Regions from separate parts of the Gottfriedia sp. OAE603 genome, predicted to be linked through region 4. Evidence: riboswitches for the same ligand, from Rfam matches in the RefSeq annotation. Region 4 holds a riboswitch; each other region holds the start of a gene.

Region 1 (5,345 bases), 400 kb from region 4:
TAAAATGACGGTAGAAGATATTAATAGTAACCGAGAAAAATTTAATCAAGATGTATCTGAAGTTGCACAAAAGCAGCTTGATTTAATGGGATTTAAAATTACATCATTAGGTCTAACAGATTTACGTGACGCTGATGAGGAGAATGGATACTTAGAAAACTTAGGTAGACCACGAATCGCTGAAGTTCGTAAATTGGCAGAAATCGCTGAAGCAAATAGTGAACGTGAAACTCGTATACATAAAGCACAAACCGATCAAGAGGCAAAAGAAGAAGAATACAAACGTCAAATTGCAATCGCAGAATCAAAAAAGGAAAAAGATATAAAAGACGCAGCCTTCATGGAAGAAACCGAACGTGCTCGTGCAAAATCAGAACAGTCTTATGAACTTGAAAAAGCAAAACTAGCAAAAGAAGTAAAAGAAGAAGAATTATCACTAAAATTCCTAGAGCGTGAACGTGCTGTTAGGCTAGAAGAAGAGGAAAGTAAAGTACGTAAAACAAAAGCAGATGCAGAATATTATGAAACAACTCGTAAAGCAGAAGCTGAGGCACGTAAAGCTGAGATTGATGGGGAAGCAAAAGCCAAAATTCGTAAAGCAGAAGGTTCAGCTGAGGCGGACGTTATTCGTGAACGTGGTAAAGCAGAAGCTGAAGCACGTAAGTTATTAGCTGAAGCGATGGAAAAACATGGTGAGGTCATTATCACAGAAAAGTTAATTGAGATGCTCCCTATTTTTGCAGAAAAAATTGCTCAACCTCTTAATAATATCGAATCGGTTAAAATTATCGATTCAGGTAACGGTCAAGGGATCCCATCTTTTGGCAAGAGCATTACAAAAACAATGGTTGAAATGCAAGAGCCATTAAAAGAAATGACAGGTATTGATATAGCTGAATTGATCAAGTCATATGCATCCAAGACGAATGGCTATAAAAATCAAGGCGCTGTCACTGTTTTACCTGAACAAAGTATAGAAAATAGCAAGTCTGATGGAACTAATACTATCGAATAACTATTATTTTTATAGAGTAGCCAACGGCTACTCTTTTTTTGAAGTAATTTTTATATGTGTTAAATTAGTAATGAAAAAATTGAACAACATATACGTTCGTAAAATAGATGAGATTTAAGGAAAATGAGGACAAAACATGGATGGAAAAGTAATTATTGAGGATTACTCACAGCAATGGGCTTTAGAATATAAAAAAGAAGAAACAAAGATTAGAAATGTTTTAGGTGAAACTTTAATTCAAATTGAACATATTGGAAGTACCTCAATTGAGAACCTAGGATCAAAACCCATAATTGATATGATGTGTGGAGTAAAACATATAAATGCAATCCAAGACTTTATTAATTCATTTGCTGAAATTGGATACGAATTCGTTTGGCATGAGGAGTTTCCCGAAAGGCGTTTTTTTAGAAAAGGTGAATATAGAGCAGGAACACACCACCTTCATATCTATGAATTTGAAAGTGACTTTTGGATAAATAATATTTTATTTAGAGATTATTTGAGAAAGCATCCTGATGTACGTAACGAGTACTATCATTTAAAAATAAAATTAGCTGAAAAATATCCAAATGATAGAGTTTCATATACAAACGGAAAAAATGAATTTATAAAATGCATTGTTAAAAAGTCTAGAAAACTAAAGGAGACATAATGATGAATACTAAAATAACAGAATTTGAATTTCAAGAAATAATTCACAGACGAAGTAAAGGTGAAATAGACTTTCCTCAATTCTTAGATGAATTGTCTCAAAGAGGCATAAACGAATATGAAATAGACGTTGCAACTGGTCAATCTACTTATAAGAGAGTCAATTCAGAATTTAAAACAGATTCACAAATAAACTTAGCGATCTCAAATCAATTTGATAGAAATAAAGTATTAGAGGCAATTGCTAACATTTCACAACCTTTTTTAGAATTCTTAAAAGAGATTGCGGAGGCAGGAATTGTAAGCTATCGTGTCTGTATTCCTGAGAAAAAGGTTACATATTTCGGTATTGGTGAAGAAAAAATTGATGAGTCGCTAAATATATGAAATAATTCTTAAGCCAATTATAGAAATGTAATTGGAGAGGTGTTTTAGTGAATATGATCTTAATAAGGGAGAAAAACTCCAGATTATTGAGAGTATTGTAATCTAATTAAAACAGGGAATATAGACGAATGACAGTTTTAAAGTAGCTATCATCATCAGTAAAAAAATAGTTTAACATTAGAACTAATTAATTGACAATTAAAAAAAAATAAACTATTATCACTTTATTAATAAAAAAGTTTTGAATTTATATTTTTCTTCTTATCTAGAGAGGTGGAGGGACTGGCCCTTTGAAGCCTCGGCAGCAGGTTCTTATGAATACTGTGCCAATTCCAACAAGCAAATGCTTGAAAGATGAGAAGAGGGTTTTTAAACTCTCTTCTTTGGAGGAGAGTTTTTTATTTTGAGTATAATTCCAACTTAGTAGATAGGTAAACTTAGTGATGTTAAAAATAAGGGAGAGAGTCTAGATGAAATATGGTTTTTGGTTGCCGATTTTTGGAGGCTGGTTACGAAATGTAGACGATGAAAATATGCCGCCAACTTATGAATATGCAAAAGATGTTATTCAATCAGCTGAAAAATGGGGCTACTCAACTACTTTAATAGCTGAATTATATTTAAATGATATTAAGGGACCAGAGCATGACTCTCTTGAAGCTTGGTCTACAGCAGCAGCACTTGCAGCGGTGACGGAAAAAATAGAAATTATGACGGCGATTCGCCCTGGGTTTCATAATCCAGCTGTAGCAGCAAAAATGGCAGCAAATATTGATCGAATCAGTAACGGACGATTTACATTAAACGTTGTATCTGCTTGGTGGGCAGACGAAGCACGTCAATATGGTGGTATTTTTACAGAACATGATGAACGTTATGCTCGGACCGAAGAGTTTATTGATGTACTAAAAGGTTTATGGACAGAAGAAACCTTTAATTATTCTGGCCAATTTTACGACTTGAAAGACACGAAGCTTGCTCCAAAGCCTGTTCAAAGACCTAACCCGATTTTATATGCAGGTGGTGAAAGTGAAAAAGGCAAGCAAACCATTGCAGAAAAATGTGATGCATATGTAATGCATGGTGGAACTGTTGAAGAGATCGAGCGAAAAATAGCAGATATGAAAGCCCGACGTGAACAAACTGATAATGTACCATTCAGTTCTTTTGGAATGGCTGCGTATGTAATTTGCCGTGATACTGAAGAAGAGGCAAAAGCTGAGCTTGAAAAAATCACAAAGGTGAAGGATTCAAGCGGATATGCTGGCTTTAAAGACTTCACTACAAAGTCACAATTAGAGCAACAAATCCAATTACAGGATTACTCGGTGTCTAACCGAGGTCTACGCCCAAATTTAGTAGGAACTCCAGATCAAATTGCAAATCGAATTTTACAATATGAAGAAACTGGCTTAGACTTATTATTATTACAATTTTCTCCTCAACTTGAGGAAATGGAACGATTTTCAAAACAAATTATGCCATTAGTTGAACAAAAACGTAGTTTAATAAAGAACTAGAAAGGGGTCGTAAAATGAGTAAAATATATGTAATTCATGAAAATAGTGAGTGGACAGTCCATTTAACAAAAAGATTGGAGGAACTTGGTGTTCCATATGAAGAGTGGCATTTAGACGAAGGAACTTTAGATTTATCTACCGAACCACCAGAAGGTATTTTTTATAGCAGAATGAGTGCTTCTTCACACACACGTGATCACCGTTTTGCGGCTGAATTTACTGCGCAAGTATTAGCTTGGCTTGAAGCTCATGGACGTACGGTGTTAAATGGAACGAATGCATTAAAACTAGAGGTTAGTAAGGTTTTGCAATACTTAGAATTAAACAAGTATGGTGTTAAGACGCCAAAAACAATTGCAGCGGTCGGAAAAGAAAACATTTTGAAGGCAGCTGAAAGCTTTGCAGGACAGTCATTTATTACGAAGCATAATCGTGCAGGTAAAGGATTAGGTGTTCAATTATTTCATAATATCGAAGCATTAAAAGCTTATGTGGAAGGAACTACTTTCGAAGAACCAGTCGATGGCATTACCCTAATTCAAGAATACATACTGTCTCCTGAAAGCTATATAACTCGTTGTGAGTTTGTCGGAGGAAACTTTGTATACGCTGTAAAGGTTGATACTTCGGAAGGTTTTGAACTTTGCCCAGCGGACGTATGCCAAATTGGCGATCTATTCTGTCCGGTTGGAGAAGAAGTAGAAGAGAAACCTAAGTTCCAAATTATTGAAGGATTTGAAGATGAAATTTTAAATAAATATAAAGACGTTTTAGTTAATAATAATATTCAAGTAGCTGGAATTGAATTTATCAGAAATGCTGAAGGAACAATATTTACTTATGATATCAATACAAACACGAACTATAATTCTGATGCAGAAGCAAAAGCTGGAAAATATGGCATGCTTGAATTAGCTTTATTTTTAAAGAAAACATTAGAAGAAAACTACACTACAACAAAAGCTTAATTTGATGTAATTACAAAAACATAATAAAATCTATTTAAGAAGGAATTTCACTGTTGAAATTCCTTTTTTGTTACATATTAATGAATGATTCATCTTATGTTTTTAAACTATTAAATAAAAAATATAATAAATTGTTTGATTTGATTAAGAAATGTCCTGAAAATAAGCGGGATGTTTTACCTGAAGGTTTTAAAAATAGTATTCATTGGCAACTTGGTCATATTCTTTAGTCTACTGAAAACCATGTGCTTCGGCTTTCTGAGCAAAAGAAGGTTCTACCAGAAAGCTATCATACATTCATTGCATATGGTACAAAACCACTTGATTGGAAAGAAGAACCACCTACATGGGATTTATTAATTGAACAGTTGAAAGGAATAGCTTGATTATATACATGTAGCTATGTATGGTAAACTTCATATTGATGTTAAAAAGAATTTTTAGAAGCAAATACAATTGAAGATTTACTAATTAATAATGTATCACATGTTTCCGAGCATCTATGTATCATATTTAGCATGATAAAAGTTTTAAATAAATAAAAAGCAAGAGTAATGTACTCTTGCTTTTTTAATGGCTTGCATTTAGACTCTCTGCCATCATCAAATCGTATTGGTAAGCAGCCTTCGCCAATTCATATCTAACTTTTTTTCCTGCTTCAACATAGAACGATTCCTTCACAAGACCAGATAAAGAGAATCGGTTACCTCTGAAATCCACATTCAGTTCAGTAATTTGGTTGAATCTGAAACTTTCCACAGGAACACCGTTTTCATCCAGTAACAAGTACTCACCATATTT
Region 2 (5,345 bases), 780 kb from region 4:
TTGCAAAAACCATCATTGGAATAGAAGCTGAATTAAATGGAAGGTGATAATTTTTAGCTAATGAATCTAACAACATTGATAAAGAGTAATAGATAATTAGCAAATGAGTAATCATTGGTGTACCTCTAACAACTGTTACGTAGCCAGATGCAATTTGACTTAAAAATGGCACTTTATAAATGCGAACAATTGCAGTAAAGGTTCCAATTAAAAATCCTATAAAAACGGAAACGACCGTTATGAAAAGAGTATTTGGTATCGCGGGTAAAATTTGTAGAAATGCTGTCCAAATAAAAGAGAGATCCAGTTTCATAGTCTAGTACCTTCTTTCACTACGATGACATCGCGATTCAATTTTCCGAATAAATTACGAATTTTAAAGGCGTTTCCTGACTTTTCCACTCTTGTTTTTTCATATTTTATAAATCGTCTTTCTAATAAGATAAATCCTTTTTCAAGAAAAACACTTAATATAAAGTAAACCAATGCTAAAGCAAGATAGGATTCGATAAAATGACGATTTAATAATCCTAATGTTTGTGATTGACCAGTTAATTCCATCACACCTAAAGTAAATGCGAGCGACGTGTCTTTTAATGTTCCTATTATTAAGTTCCCTAAAATCGGAATCCATATAGCGAATGCCTGCGGCGCAATAATGCGCTTAAATGCCTCGTAACCATTCATTCCAACTGAATATGCTGCTTCAATTTGACCACGATCGACCGCACTAACTGAAGCTCGAATACCTTCAGATATAAAAGCTGCACTGTGTAACCCATATGTTAAAATGACAAAATATAAAACATCGAATCGACTAACATCTACATTTAATAGCTTTAATATTTCAGGTACTCCATAGTAAATCAAAAATAATTGAATTAAGATTGGGGTCCCTCTAAAAAATGAAACATACAACTGTGATAATCTTTGAAATATAGGTACCTTATACATTCTAGGTAGAGCGACGAGCAATCCAACGCCTAAACCTACTAAAATTGAACTCCCTACAATAATCAAAGATATCTTTATAAATGGTAATAATTTCAAAAAGTATTCGAAGATTAAACCAACTTTAAACTCAGCACCCATTTCTTCTCACCCTTTAGATTTATCTTTAGTTATCTGAAGTGAAATCTGCTCCCAACCACTTTTTACTTAAGTTTGCTAGTGTTCCATCAGCTTTAATTTCAACTAATGCTTCATCTATAGAATTTGCCAATTTTTGATCTTTTGCGTCATTCTTTCTAAATGCAAATAATACATCTGCCTCTGTTAAAGCCGGTCCTACAGTTTTTAATTCACCTGTTGGATCTGTTAGTGATAGAACAAAATCGGCTGCAACTGTTGCATCCACACGTCCAGAGGTAATTTGTTGAACAGTATCATTTGCTCCACCATTTTGATAAACAATCTTAATCGCGTTATTATGTTCTTTATTATAGTTTTCTAGAATTTGTGCTTCTGCACTTGTAGCAGTTGTTAATACTTTTTTACCTTTTAAATCATCTATTGATTGAATCGAATCATTATCTTTTGCTACAACAATTTTATTTCTCCAGTGTGCATAGCTTACTTTGTTAAATAAGTACTTCTTTTCTCTCTCTGGGTTTTTTTCAATTTCATGAGCAACAAAATCAATTTTCTTTGTTTCTAAACTTAATAATAAGCTTGCGAATTCGTATGTTTTTAAATCAAACTTGTATTCTGGTAATCTTTTATCTATTTCCTTAACTAGTTCAACGTCAAAACCAGTTAAATTTCCATCTTTGTCGATAAAGCATACATTTGGAAATTGTGTACCCGTACCAACAACAATATTTTGTACTTTAGCTTTTGTACCTGAGGCCTCTGCACTTTCTTTGTCTTTATTATTTCTTAGCACCCCAGCAATAATTAGGACTAAAACAATTAGTATTGCAAATGTAATCGCAAATTTCTTCATCTTCATTTCCTCATTTCTCATTTTTTTAAAGTTTTGTTCCTTGTGGTCTTAGCGCTTGCCAAATTAACTCTTCTGAAAATTCTTCCATGGCTATGTTCAACCTTTCTGTTAATTCATCTGATAAAATAAACTCATTATTGTCTTCTCTTTTTATCCAATCATCAATCGCATAAACACCTGTTACAAAATGTTTTCCTCCAAGAACTGAGAGAACTGGCTTTAGTGCATACTCTAGGCTCAATAAATGAGCGATCGTACCACCAATAAATACAGGTAAAATGACTTTGTTTTTTAATCCATTTTGAGGTATCAAATCTAAAAATGTTTTTAATACACCGGAATATGATGCTTTATAAACGGGACCAGCAATCACGATTCCAATGGAATTTTCGATTTTATTTAGTGCTTCTTTTATTTCTGCATCTAGAAAGTCACTATTTATTAAAGACTCTGCTGGTAACTCCCTTATGTTAACTTGGCATACATTCAATCCCTCATATTCCCATTTCCTCTGTACATATTGAACGATGCCGTTTAATCTGGATTTTGTTGATGAACTTGATGAAATAATAACAATATCCTTCAAAGTATCTACCTCCTCTATGAAAATCAGTTAATACCTATATTTCTTATTGGTTAACTAGGAATTAATTGTTACCAACTTTATCATTGACTGAAAATTTCGTCAATCTAATTTCTAATAGAACTTTTCTATACAATTATTGAATATTTGAATTAGCCTATGTAATTTTTTACTATCTTTAAAAAAATTTGCTTGATCTATATGAGAATAATCAAAAAAAGAGTTGGCTATTTTACCAACTCTTTACTTAATTTAACTATTTCATTTACTAATTCGGAATACTCTCCTCGATTACAAAAGATATTAGTCTGTAAATAAATCCCCTTCGTTTCTTCAATATGGATAGGGTATAATAACCCGTCTTTCACTTCCTTCTTAACACTAATACTAGGCAAGAAGGCAATTCCAAATTTCTCTAGTATTAGCTTTTTGGCCATTTCTGAACTATCTGTATGTATTTTTATATTAGGTGGGGATTCTAGATTTTCAAACAAACGATGAATTCTAAGCCAATCTAAAGAACCACACTCAAAGAAAATAAGATTCTCCTTAGCAATGTCTTGGATGCTGATAGATTGTTTAGAAATAAAAGGATGGTCCTCATAAACATATAAAGTAATAGGATCCTCAAATAATTTAATAGATTGTAAACTAGGATGACTAATCTTCCTTACAAATGCAATATCAATTTCATTATTTAATGTCTTCTTCACCAATTCATCTGTACTACCCGTAATCATTTTATAATGTACCTCATCATTCATGACTGAGAGTTTAGGAATAATCTCGGAAATGACATAGTTTGAAACAGAAACTGTACACCCTATCTTTAATTCATTTGTTTGCGATTTTTTTTGATTTATATGCATCTTACCCTTTTCATAAATTTGCACGACTTGTTGTGCATAAGGTAAAAAACGTTTTCCCTCTTCTGTGATCATCACTTGTTTTCCAGTTCGATGAAAAAGCTTGCAGTTTAATTCTCTTTCTAATGATTGAATTCTAGCAGTAACAGTTGGCTGTGATAAAAATAAAGAATCTGCTGCTTTATTAAAACTCCCATAGTGAATCACGTAAATAAACGCTTCAATATTTTCGATATTCATTTTCATCACATCCCAAACATATTTTCATATCATTGATATAACATTTAATACCGTTATTTTATTCATATTTTTTTGGTTAATGTCGCACTAATTCCTATTCAAATAAAAACTTACATTTTTTTAGACGATCCTAAAAACTCTGCTAGAAGACACGCCGGCTTGATGGGGCGTTCTCTAGAAATCTTATTTCAACTGTATGAACAGAGCCATATAATTAATGAACTCTATTGTGCTTTTTTTCATTCATTACTCGAGTATATTCTTCTTCTAACTCTGATAGCGTAATTTCAAATAAATGAGATGATTCTATTTTATAAACTCCAACTTTGATCAACTTGTTGATTAGATCATTCTTTCGAGTTTCAACCAATTTTCTTAACATATTTTCCAATTTAAATCCTCCTTACAACACAAATATTTTTATCTATTCTCTTTACAAAACTTTACTTTTCTTATAAGAATACTTGGTATTATTATTATAAAAATCCATCTGCCTCCTTTAAACAACATATTAAAAACCCTCTCAATAAGGGATATCCCCTGGAATTGGCAAGGTATGATAAAGAACCCGTTGCCGAGGTATCCTTGGGCCAGTCCCTGCACCTCTTTTGGATAAAATATTATTTATTTTATTATGCAAGCATTACATCTCTAAAACACTTAATAAAAAAAATCCTCTTCTAAGATAGAAGAGGACTAGATTAAATATCATCTCTTCTTATCTTTCAGGTATTACCTGATGGAATTAGCACAGTGTTCAAAAGAACCTGTTGCTGAGGTATCATAGGGCCAATTCCCTCCACCTCTCTGGATAAGATTATTTTTATGTATTTATATAATTTCCGACTGATTGAACCAAGATTAACCGATTTAAAAAATTGAGTCAACCCATTTTATAAATGTTAGATTTTTCAGTTATTTATAACGCTGTATTTTAAAGATTTATTATCTACTACAAGTCTTTTCATTTCCATAAAGTCTAAGTAACTTATTCTTTTGGTTTAGTCATTTTTTCTGGTTTAACAATCCGGTCAAAATCCTCTTCTGTAAGAAATCCTGTTTTTAAGGCTGCTTCTTTTAGGGTCGTACCTTCTTCATAAGCTAATTTGGCAATACTAGCTGCTTTTTCATAGCCGATGTGAGGATTTAGTGCAGTTACTAGCATAAGTGAATTATTTAAATGACTTTTTATGACTTCTATATTTGCTTCTAACCCGTTCGCACAATGCTCGTTAAATGAGTTCATCACATCTGCTAGCAGTCTAATCGACTGAAGAAAATTATAAATAATAACTGGTTTAAACACATTCAATTCGAAGTTTCCTTGACTCGCAGCAAATGCGATCGTCATATCATTTCCTACGATTTGAGTTACGACCATAGTCATTGCTTCAGATTGTGTTGGATTTACTTTACCTGGCATGATTGAACTTCCTGGCTCATTTGAAGGGATCATTATTTCACCAATTCCACTTCTTGGTCCACTCGCCATCCACCTTACATCATTCGCAATTTTCATTAGATCAGTAGCCAGTGCTTTGAGCGCACCATGAGTATAGACCATTTCATCATGGCTTGTTAATGCATGAAATTTATTCTTTGCTGATGTAAATTCATATCCAGTAAACAAACTAATTTCTTTTGCAACCAGCTCACCAAACATGGGATGTGCATTTAGGCCAGTTCCTACCGCAGTTCCACCAATAGCAAG
Region 3 (5,345 bases), 250 kb from region 4:
AGCACCATACTTATGGATTAAAGGACAGATTTTTTCAAATCGTTCTTCAGCATCTTCTAAATTAATAGAGTTTATAATTGCTTTACCTTGTATATACGTTAATGCGAGTTCAATTACTTTTTCATCAGTCGAGTCAATCATAATTGGAACCTTTATTTTATTCACCAGTTGTTTTAGAAAATTCTCCATATCATCTAATTCTTCACGGTCAGGATCAGCCATACAAACATCGATGACATGTGCACCTTTTTTAACTTGTGCTCTTGCAATTTCTGCTGCTTCTTCATATTTTCCATCAGCTATTAAATTCTTAAATTTTCTTGAGCCAATAACATTCGTTCTTTCACCAACGAATAAAGGTCTCATACTATCATCATAAATAAGAGATTCTAAACCACTTACTGCATGATCTGTTCTCTTTTTTAATTGACGAGGTTTGATTCCTGTAATAGCTTCTTTCATTGCTTTAATGTGTTCAGGTGTTGTGCCACAACAACCACCTAAAATATTGACCCAACCTTGTTCGGCAAAATCACGTACTTTGTATGCTAATGATTCCGGTGACTCATGATAATGTCCATCCTCATCAGGTAGTCCTGCATTAGGATAACAAGATACATAAGTTTCAGATAACTCAGATAATGACCTCACGTGGTCTCGCATAAATTCAGGACCAGTTGCACAGTTTAACCCGATAGAAATTGGCGAAATGTGCTCAATCGCTAAATAAAACGCATCAATTGTTTGACCAGCAAGTGTTGTACCCATCGGTTCGATCGTGCCTGAAATCATTACTGGAATTGTTTTATCTAACTCTTTAAATGCATTACTAATTCCAATACACGCAGCTTTAACATTTCTCATATCTTGACATGTTTCAACTAATAATAAGTCGACACCACCATTTAATAGTCCAATAGCCTGACGGAAATATGCAGTAATTAATTCCTCAAACGTAACGCCACCAGTGACACTAATTGCTTTTGTCGTTGGGCCCATTGCACCAGCTATAAACACATTTTTCCCAGAAGATTCTACTGCAGCTTTCGCAATCTTAGCAGCTTTTTCATTTAATTCGATATCTAAATGCTGTAAATTGTAATCAGATAAAACGATATTTGTAGCTCCAAATGTGTTTGTCTCAATAATATCTGAACCAGCTAGTATATATTCTTCATGGATTTCTTGAATGATATCTGGACGAGTGACAACTAAATATTCATTACACCCTTCTAGTTCTTCACCACCAAAATCTTCAGCTTGTAAATTTCGTTGTTGAATCATCGTTCCCATTGCTCCATCTAGGAGTAGAATACGTTCTTTTAATGCTGCCTCTAATGCTTTCATAATTGAATCTCCTCTTTTTTACGAGTTTTAGTGTATTGGATTAGTTCTTCAGTAATTTCATATTTTAAGAATGGAGTAATCAAATAGATTCCATTAAACTTATCAATTGCATAATCTACAAGTTCTTTTGCGATGTTTTTACCTTCTTCTATTGCTAATAAAGGATCATTGATATCAATTCGATTTCTAACTTCATCTGTCAAGGTAATTCCTGGTACTTCATAATGAATAAAGTCAGCATTCTTTTTACTAATTAGTGGCATGATGCCAATAAAAATTGGCTGATTGATATGTCTCGTAGATTCATACAAACGATCGATTGTTTCTAAATCATAGACAGGCTGGGTTAAAAAGTAATCTGCACCCGCTTCAACCTTCTTTTCTAGTCTTTTAATAGCAGCATCCATTTTCCTAACATTTGGATTAAATGCAGCGGCTACAGAAAATCTCGTACCGTTTCCTAAACTTTTTCCGGAATATAGTCTACCTTCATTCATTTCTTTGATCATGCGAATAAGTTCAAACGAGGCCACATCATATACCGATGTGGCACCAGGGAAGTCACCTACTCTTGCAGGGTCACCAGTAATGGCTAATACTTCATTTAAACCTAAAGTCGACAGTCCCATTAAATGTGATTGAAGACCAATCATATTTCGATCTCGGCAAGTTAAATGTGTAAGAACAGGAATATTTAATCGTTGTAACATTGACGCAATGGCTACATTTGAAATCCTTGGTGAAGCTAACGGGTTATCAGCTAATGTAATTGCATCTACTCCTGCGTTATTTAAAGCCTTTGCCCCTTCAAAAAATCGTCTAGTTTGTAAAGTTTTCGGTGGATCCAGCTCAGCAATAATAGTAGTTCTTTGTCTTGCTTTCTCTGCTAGCGTTACATTTTTTTGTTCTGGCTGCTTTGGTATTTTTATTGTAATCATTCGATTGTTGACTTCTTTTTTTGTGACAGGCTTTAAATTATCTATTTTATTGCGTAATGCGGCAATGTGTGCGGGTGTTGTACCACAACAACCGCCAATTAAACGAACGCCTTGTTCAATAAAAGGTTTTGCCATATCTTCAAAATATTCTGGATTTGATTTATATACATATTTACCTTCTTCATACAAAGGAAGACCTGAGTTTGGAAATGCCGATAAAAATCCCTTTTTCGGTAATGCAACCGTATTTAAAGATTCAATCATATGAAGTGGACCTAAATGACAATTGATTCCGACTACATCCGCTCCTAAATCTACTAATTTAGGGAGGATTTTTTCAATATATTGACCGCTTTGCATCACACCGATTTCTTGTAAAGTCACCTGTGCAATGATTGGAATGTCTGTGCGCTCTCTAAGTAAGGTAACAGCATCATATAATTCATGTTCATCATAAAAGGTCTCAAGCATGATTCCATCAACACCTTCTTCAAGTAAGGCAGATGCCTGCTCTAACAACATGATTTCTCTTTCTAACGGTGTTGCAAAGGTTGACCCAATGTATTTCATACCACCAATACCACCTAGTATGAGTGCTTTTCCTTTAGATGCTTCTCTTGCATTTCTGACGGCCATTTGATTGATTTGTTTAACTAATTTTTCCAATCCATGCTGTCTTAATTTCCCAGCATTAGCTCCGTATGAATTTGTTTGAATGACCTCCGCACCAGCATTAATATATTGTTCATGAATATGGATAATTCGATCTCGTTCAGTAATGTTTAGTTCTTCAAAGCAACTATGTAATCCCCCAGAATATAATAGAGTCCCCATAGCTCCATCACCTAATACAATTCCATTATTCAATTTTTCCAACAGTCCCACTTGATCACTTCCCTTACATACAAAAATAAAAACGCCATTCTTTCTAAAATGAAAGAATGACGTTATCTACAATCCACGCCTTATCTCTCATGTTAAAAACATGCTGGATTTAGCACTTTTTAGCTAAAGCTAAAGTTGCCGGGTTTCAAAGGGCCAGTCCCTCCACCACTCTCGATAAGGAATATTCAGTTATTTTTAATATGAATAGTTTACTATACTTAACCAATTAAAGAAACATATTTTATGAAAATTTGAAAAATAGACATATTTTATTATTTTTCGAATCACTTAGTTTACATAATAATATTATTTGATAAAAAACTGAAACTATATACATAATAAAATTATTTTTGAACATAATGCGCTAATGCGAGTAATGGATATATATGTTGATAACTATGATAATGAATATAAAAACCACCTGGTAAACCGAGACCTGTTGGATACATTACTTCTTTTTTTGTTTTATCTTTTTGAGCCAGTAAATATTGAATCCCTCTTTTTATCGCTTTATCTTCTTTATCTACAATCGTTAATAAGGCATCAATAGCCCATGCTGTTTGACTAGGAGTACTATACTTTAGCGGTACATATCTTTGCTTTACAGCCGAATAACCAGACTCTCCCCAACCTCCATCATCATTTTGCGCACTGATAAGCCATTTAGCAGCTTTTTGAATTGCTTCATGATTCTTCGGTATTCCGATTGATCGTAGTCCAGTGATAGCAGCCCATGTTCCATAAATATAACAAATTCCCCATCTACCATACCAGCTACCATTTTTTTCTTGGTGCTCAAATATCCACTCGCTCGCCTTTTTAACTTGTTCATCATTTCGATCAATTGTTGTATAGTTTCCAATAAATTCTAAAACACGACCTGTTAAATCTGCCGTCGATGGGTCAATGATGGCATCCTTGGCATTTTCTATTGGTAAATAAGTTAACCATTTATTTGTTACATTTTTTTCAAATGCGCCCCAACCACCATCATGATTTTGTAAGCCCAATAAAAACTGAATCCCTTTTTGCCATTTTTCAAGTTGGGTTGAGTCTGAGATAGCACTTCTTGTTAATGCCCTTAATGCTGCACTTGTATCATCATTATCTGGAATAAATGAATTTACTTCTGAAAATCCCCAACCTCCAGGACTGATTTTCTTTGCATGCTTCGACCAATCACCTTTTAAGATTTGCTGTTTTTTATTTAAATAATCAACGGATTTTTTAATTAAAGTATCTGTCGGGGAAACGCCTGCTTCTTGTAATGCATAGGAAAGTAACGCTGTATCCCAAACCTGTGAGGGAGAATTTTGAATATGAATACCATCTTCGGTTTCAAATGAAAGTGAGATTAAACCACTTAATGCTTGTTGAATTTCATTTGAGTTAGTTTCATATCCAAGAGCTAGTAATGCGTATATCATATAATATGTTGAACTAGCGTAGCTATAAAATGTACCGTTTGTTTCAATTCTTTCTAATATAAATTTTTCAGCTTTTTCATATCCTTTATCATGAAAATATAGTGGATATGAGGCAAGCTTCTTACCCTCTTCTACTAAAAAGTGAAAAAATGAATTTCTCTCATCGTCAAACCACTCGATCTCTTTAGTAGCATGTAAATGATCTAGATTAATTGGATGATTAGATTTAATAATAAATCGTTTATTAATACATAAAATCATTGGAATTAAATGAACTCGGGCATAACTACTTAGTTCAAATAAACTGAGAGGAAAATTGTCTGGGAGCAGAAAATAGCTCATCGGAAAATGAAAGAATGTTGGATATTGAATGAATCCATGTATCGCTAGAATCATTTTTGTCATAAAATGTACTTTTCCCAGCCCACCATTTGAGAGTATAAATTTTTCTGCTTTCTTCATATTAGGATGATCTTTTTCTAATGTGTTAGAGACTAATAATGCAGCATATGCTTGAACAGTCGCGGATAGATTCCCATTTTTTTCATCTTCATATAATTTCCATGAGCCATTTTCTTCTTGTAACTTGATCAAACGTTTTGCAATATTTTCACATAATTCTTTTTCTTTATCTAATAATGCTAAATCACTTAAAAGAATTAACATAAAGCAATCTGTCATAATCGACCCTTCAAAACAATATTCCCAAGACCCATCTGTATTCTGATCTTTTCTTAATAAATTTATG
Region 4 (5,345 bases):
GTGAAAGCAATTGGTGATGCCACAACGAATCGGTTATTTTATTTAACGTCTAAAACAATCACTCGTACAGTTGCAGAAGAAGCATTTGGCCGGATGACAAAACAAGGTTTATGTATGTCATGTACAACACTAACAGCCAAAGATAAAATATGTTTCAAAGAAGAAACAATTTGTGACAAGGATTATTGTGAGTTTGCAAATGGCTATTATGATCGAATTAATGAAGCTGTGTTAGATATTTTATCTAATGAAAAATTGCTAAGTCGAGAGAAGATAGAAGCATATGCAAGAAAACATACAGTTTGTCCTTTTGAATATTCACTAGATTTAACAAATACAGCAGATGCGATTATTTGTGATGTGAATTATATATTTGATCCAAGAGTATCACTTAAAAGATTATTCGATGAACATAAACGAAATTCAGTTTTATTAATAGATGAGGCGCATAATCTTGTTGATCGCGCTAGAGACATGTATTCTTCAAGTTTATATAAGTCAAAGTTTCTTGAATTAAAAAGGCAATATAAAGGAATAAATGTATCACTAGTTGAGAGTGTGAGTATTATCAATCAATCCTTCATTAATCTTCGAAAAAAATGGCAAGATCAAAAAATGCCAGTCTGGGGTAATTTAGATGAAGAATTTGTTGATTTAATAAGGAAGTTTGTAGAGATTGCAGAATTAAGTCTACCAGATGAAGATGATCCTGAACGTAAGCAATTGTTGTTAGATACATATTTTGAATCCCAAAATTTTGTAAAGATTGTTAGTTACTATGATGAAAAATATGTTTCGTATTTAGAAATGTTTAAAAGTGAAGTTCAAATGAAACTATTTTGCATTGATCCATCAACAATTGTAAATGATGTGATCAAAAAATTTCACTCTACAATTTATTTTTCAGCAACGTTAACACCTCTTCAATATTTTCAAGATATGCTTGGTGATATTGAACGTGATTATACAATAAAAATAGACTCACCATTTTCAAAAGAACAGTTAAAGGTTGATGTAAATCCGATTTCAACAAGATTTAATGACCGTTCAAAAACATTAGACCAATTAGTATCATCTATTTATGAGAATATTAGCGCTAAAAAAGGCAATTATTTAGTTTTTTTTCCATCTTATCAGTATTTGAGCCAAAGTGTTGAATTGTTTACTGAGAAGTATGGAGAAGTCGAAATAATTATCCAAGAAAATAGTATGACTGAAGAGGAACGAGAAGATTTTTTACTTAAATTTGATCAAAATAATGCAGAAACACTTGTAGGATTTGCTGTACTTGGTGGAATCTTTTCAGAAGGAATCGACTTAAAAGGTGATCGATTAAATGGAGTAGTAGTTGTTGGTGTAGGCTTACCACAGCTTTGTTTAGAAAGAAATATTTTAAGAGATCATTTTAATGAAGTTGGTAAAAACGGTTATTATTATTCATATGTGTTCCCTGGGCTGAATAAAGTAATGCAAGCTGGTGGACGTGTCATACGTTCTGAAGAAGATGAAGGTACATTATTATTAATCGATGATCGATATCAAAGTATGCTTTATCAAAATTTAATGCCTGACGAATGGAAATAAGTAGGTAATAATGCATTAAAAAATAAAAAATTCAAATAATGATTGATAATTGTCAGATTTATTAATATACTTGTAATTATAAAATTAAATATTCTTATCAAGAGCGGTGGAGGGACTGGCCCGACGAAACCCGGCAACTCTAGTTTTATACTAGAAAGTGCTAAATCCTGCAGGTATAAACCTGGAAGATAAGGACGATATGTTTATTTTGAGACATAACCACTTCTTATTTTTTAGGAAGTGGTTTTTTGTTTTGAATTGTAGAAGGCGTTCGCTCAGCAACGAGAAACATTAGATGAAGATCAAAAAAGGTTGTTTTAAAACCTTTACTGAGATTTTGGCTAATGACCCCTCGAGCTGCTAACGTCTGGAACTAGACAGTTTGATAAATGGAGGATTTCAATATGACAAATACGAATGTGGTTTCAAAATCGAAACAAAAATCAATTGAGACGGTTGCAGTACATGGTAGTAAAGGATATGATCCATTAACAGGTGCAATAAGTTACCCAATTTATCAATCAGCAACATTTAAACATGAGGGACTTCACCAATCAACCGGATATGATTATGCTCGTTTACAAAACCCTACTCGAGAAGAAGTTGAAAACACAGTAGCAAAATTAGAAAATGCAGAGTTTGGAGTAGCATTTTCTACAGGTAATGCTGCTGTCACTGCAGTACTTAGTTTATTTAAAAAAGGCGATCACGTAATTGTTTCTGATGACTTATATGGTGGTACATATCGATTATTTGAAGAAATTTATTCGCCGTATGGGATTGAGCATAATTTTGTTGATACTACGGAAATTGATAATATTCTAGACACTATTAAAGAAAACACAAGAGGTATTTTTATTGAAACACCTTCAAATCCAATGATGAAAGTTACTGATTTAAAACGAGTTGTTGAAATTGCCAAAGAACGAAATATCGTTGTGATCGTTGATAATACTTTTTTAACGCCGTATTTCTTTAGACCAATCGAATTAGGAGCAGATATCGTTGTTCATAGTGGTACGAAATATTTAGGTGGTCATAATGATACTTTAGCGGGATTTGTAGTGACAAACTCGGAGAAAACAAATGAAAGAATTCGCTTTTATCAAAAATCAACAGGCGCTACTTTAGCTCCATTTGATTCATGGCTTATTTTAAGAGGAATTAAAACATTACATGTAAGAATGGAATATTGTCAAAGAAATGCGATTACTCTTGCAGAGTTTCTAGAAAATCACCCAAATGTAACAGACGTATTTTACGTAGGACTTCCAAATCACAAAGGATATTCAATTATAAAAGAACAAGCAAGTGGCTTTGGCGCGATGATCTCGTTTAAAGTGAAAAATGTAAGTATTGTAGAAAAAGTGCTTAGCAGTGTAAAAGTCATAACATTTGCTGAAAGTTTAGGTGGGGTAGAGTCACTGATTACTTACCCACATACACAAACTCATTCAGAAATGCCAGAGGATTTTAAAAGAAAACTTGGTCTAGATGACCATACATTAAGATTGTCTGTTGGTATAGAACATATAGATGATTTACTAATCGATTTAGAGAATGCATTAGGGTGATGAATATGAAATTTGGTACGAAATTAATTCATAATGGTAATGAAGTTGACCCTTATACAGGTGCTTTAAGCATTCCGATTTATCAAGCATCAACTTTCCATCAACCCAATATTGAAAATATAGGTAAATATGATTATGCAAGAAGTGGAAATCCGACGAGAGAAGCTTTAGAAAGTACGATTGCTCAATTAGAAAACGGCGTTAGAGGATTTGCTTTTTCATCAGGAATGGCAGCTATTTCCTCAGTTCTCTCTCTTTTTTCAGCAGGAGATCATATTGTTATTTGTGAAGATGTTTATGGAGGAACGTTTCGTATAGCGACTAAAGTATTCAATCGATTTGGAATTGAATTTACATTTGTTGATGCATCAGAAATTAGTGAAATTGAATCAGCAATCAAGTCAAATACAAAGGGACTGTATTTAGAAACGCCTTCAAACCCATTGCTGAAAATTACTGATTTAAGGGAAGCAATTAAGATTGCGAAAAGAAATGATGTAATTGTAATTGTTGATAATAGTTTTCTGTCACCTTATTTCCAAAAACCTTTAGATTTGGGTGCTGATATCGTCGTTCATAGTGCGACGAAATTTATCGCAGGACATAGCGATGTAATTGGTGGTTTAGCGGTTGTTAAATCTGAAGAGTTGGCAAGAGATTTATACACTATACAAAATTCATTTGGTGCTGTTTTAGGTCCACAGGATTGTTGGTTAACATTAAGAGGTCTGAAAACATTAAAAGTTCGGATGGATGTATATGAACAAACCGCACAGAAATTAGCAAATTGGTTATTAACAAATGAATGTGTTGAAGAGGTATACTATCCAGGTCTGAAAGAACATCCAGGACATGATATACATTTTGAGCAAGCAAGTGGTGGGGGAGCGGTATTGTCATTTACTTTAAAAACAATTGATCAAACAATTCGTTTTTTACAAAAAGTAGAAAATGTCGCAGTAGCAGTGTCTCTTGGTGGCGTAGAAACAATTGTTTCTTATCCTGTGAAGATGTCACATGCAGCAATTCCAAAGGATGTTAGAGAAAGACTTGGTGTGAAGGATACATTAGTTCGTGTTTCAGTTGGTTTAGAGGATGTTGAGGATTTAATTGAAAGTTTCCAAAAAGCATTAAGATAAAGGAAGAAGTATGGAATAAACATTATTCCATACTTTTTTTGATTTATCAAATAACGGATGAAAACGTAATGGAAATTACTAATATATGTAAAAAATTGTATATAAATTATTTATTAACGAATATTTAGTAATGAAAATATAAAAATGTTCGTATTTTTACTTGAAACCGTTTCATAATGATGGTATTCTATTTTAGGTTGATCAGAACTTAACTTAAAATTAAAAAAACTCAGACCTTAAATGGGGGTATAAATATATGTATGATGTTATAGTGGTTGGAGCAGGTCCAGCAGGAGTATTTACTTGTTATGAATTAACGTTAAAAATGCCGAACGCAAAAATTTTATTAGTCGATAAAGGTCATGATATATACGCAAGACATTGTCCAATTCTACAAAAGAAAATTGAAAAATGTCCGCCAGCAGCAGGTAAAAAAGATTTTTCTGGTTGTTTACCAGCATGTTCAATCACAAATGGTTTTGGTGGAGCAGGCGCATACTCAGATGGTAAATTTAATATCACTAGTGAATTTGGTGGTTGGATGACTGACTACTTATCACCTTCTGATGTAGTAGACTTAATTAAATATGTAGACGATATCAATTTACAACATGGTGCAACAGAGTCAATTACAGATCCACTTACTGATGAAGTAAGAGATATTGAAAGACGTGGTTACGCTGCAGGATTAAAATTATTACGTGCTCAAGTTAGACACTTAGGTACAGAACAAAATCTTGAGATTTTAAAAAGCATATTTGAATACTTAAAGACGAAAATTGATATGAAATATAAAACAGAAGTTGAAGATTTAATTACTGAAAAAGTAGATGGTTCTCATGTTGTTAAAGGAATCAAATTAAAAAATGGTGAAGAACTTTCAGCTGAGAAAGTTGTCATTGTACCAGGTCGAGACGGATCAAAATGGTTAACAGAAGTAATGAAAAAACGTCGTCTAAAAATGACTACAAACCAAGTAGATATTGGTGTACGTGTAGAAACTTCTGATATTGTAATGGAAGAGATCAATAAGCATTTATATGAAGGT

The links. Region 4 has a riboswitch for S-adenosylmethionine ahead of ABID96_RS08005 (trans-sulfuration enzyme family protein). Riboswitches for the same ligand answer to the same signal wherever they lie in the genome.
Region 1: another riboswitch for S-adenosylmethionine. It lies ahead of ABID96_RS10140 (LLM class flavin-dependent oxidoreductase); the one in region 4 lies ahead of ABID96_RS08005 (trans-sulfuration enzyme family protein).
Region 2: another riboswitch for S-adenosylmethionine. It lies ahead of ABID96_RS04150 (Fur-regulated basic protein FbpA); the one in region 4 lies ahead of ABID96_RS08005 (trans-sulfuration enzyme family protein).
Region 3: another riboswitch for S-adenosylmethionine. It lies ahead of ABID96_RS09325 (bifunctional homocysteine S-methyltransferase/methylenetetrahydrofolate reductase); the one in region 4 lies ahead of ABID96_RS08005 (trans-sulfuration enzyme family protein).

Annotation. Positions count from the first base shown of each region.
Region 1 is NZ_JBEUNN010000001.1:2,026,606-2,031,950, forward strand. Features, by position in the region: gene ABID96_RS10125 (flotillin family protein) at 1-1,015, shown strand, start outside; gene ABID96_RS10130 (GrpB family protein) at 1,152-1,670, shown strand; gene ABID96_RS10135 (DUF1398 family protein) at 1,673-2,056, shown strand; SAM riboswitch class I at 2,315-2,417, shown strand; gene ABID96_RS10140 (LLM class flavin-dependent oxidoreductase) at 2,527-3,576, shown strand; gene ABID96_RS10145 (ATP-grasp domain-containing protein) at 3,591-4,544, shown strand; gene ABID96_RS10150 (hypothetical protein) at 4,790-4,930, shown strand; gene ABID96_RS10155 (mechanosensitive ion channel family protein) at 5,115-5,345, opposite strand, start outside.
Region 2 is NZ_JBEUNN010000001.1:841,872-847,216, reverse strand. Features, by position in the region: gene ABID96_RS04175 (amino acid ABC transporter permease) at 1-313, opposite strand, end outside; gene ABID96_RS04170 (amino acid ABC transporter permease) at 310-1,092, opposite strand; gene ABID96_RS04165 (transporter substrate-binding domain-containing protein) at 1,118-1,945, opposite strand; gene ssuE (NADPH-dependent FMN reductase) at 1,971-2,531, opposite strand; gene ABID96_RS04155 (LysR family transcriptional regulator) at 2,756-3,634, opposite strand; gene ABID96_RS04150 (Fur-regulated basic protein FbpA) at 3,849-4,016, opposite strand; SAM riboswitch class I at 4,152-4,253, opposite strand; SAM riboswitch class I at 4,350-4,452, opposite strand; gene fumC (class II fumarate hydratase) at 4,623-5,345, opposite strand, start outside.
Region 3 is NZ_JBEUNN010000001.1:1,872,845-1,878,189, reverse strand. Features, by position in the region: gene metH (methionine synthase) at 1-1,347, opposite strand, end outside; gene ABID96_RS09325 (bifunctional homocysteine S-methyltransferase/methylenetetrahydrofolate reductase) at 1,344-3,170, opposite strand; SAM riboswitch class I at 3,248-3,351, opposite strand; gene shc (squalene--hopene cyclase) at 3,515-5,345, opposite strand, start outside.
Region 4 is NZ_JBEUNN010000001.1:1,624,170-1,629,514, forward strand. Features, by position in the region: gene ABID96_RS08000 (ATP-dependent DNA helicase) at 1-1,584, shown strand, start outside; SAM riboswitch class I at 1,676-1,779, shown strand; gene ABID96_RS08005 (trans-sulfuration enzyme family protein) at 1,989-3,158, shown strand; gene ABID96_RS08010 (trans-sulfuration enzyme family protein) at 3,164-4,297, shown strand; gene ABID96_RS08015 (NAD(P)/FAD-dependent oxidoreductase) at 4,554-5,345, shown strand, end outside.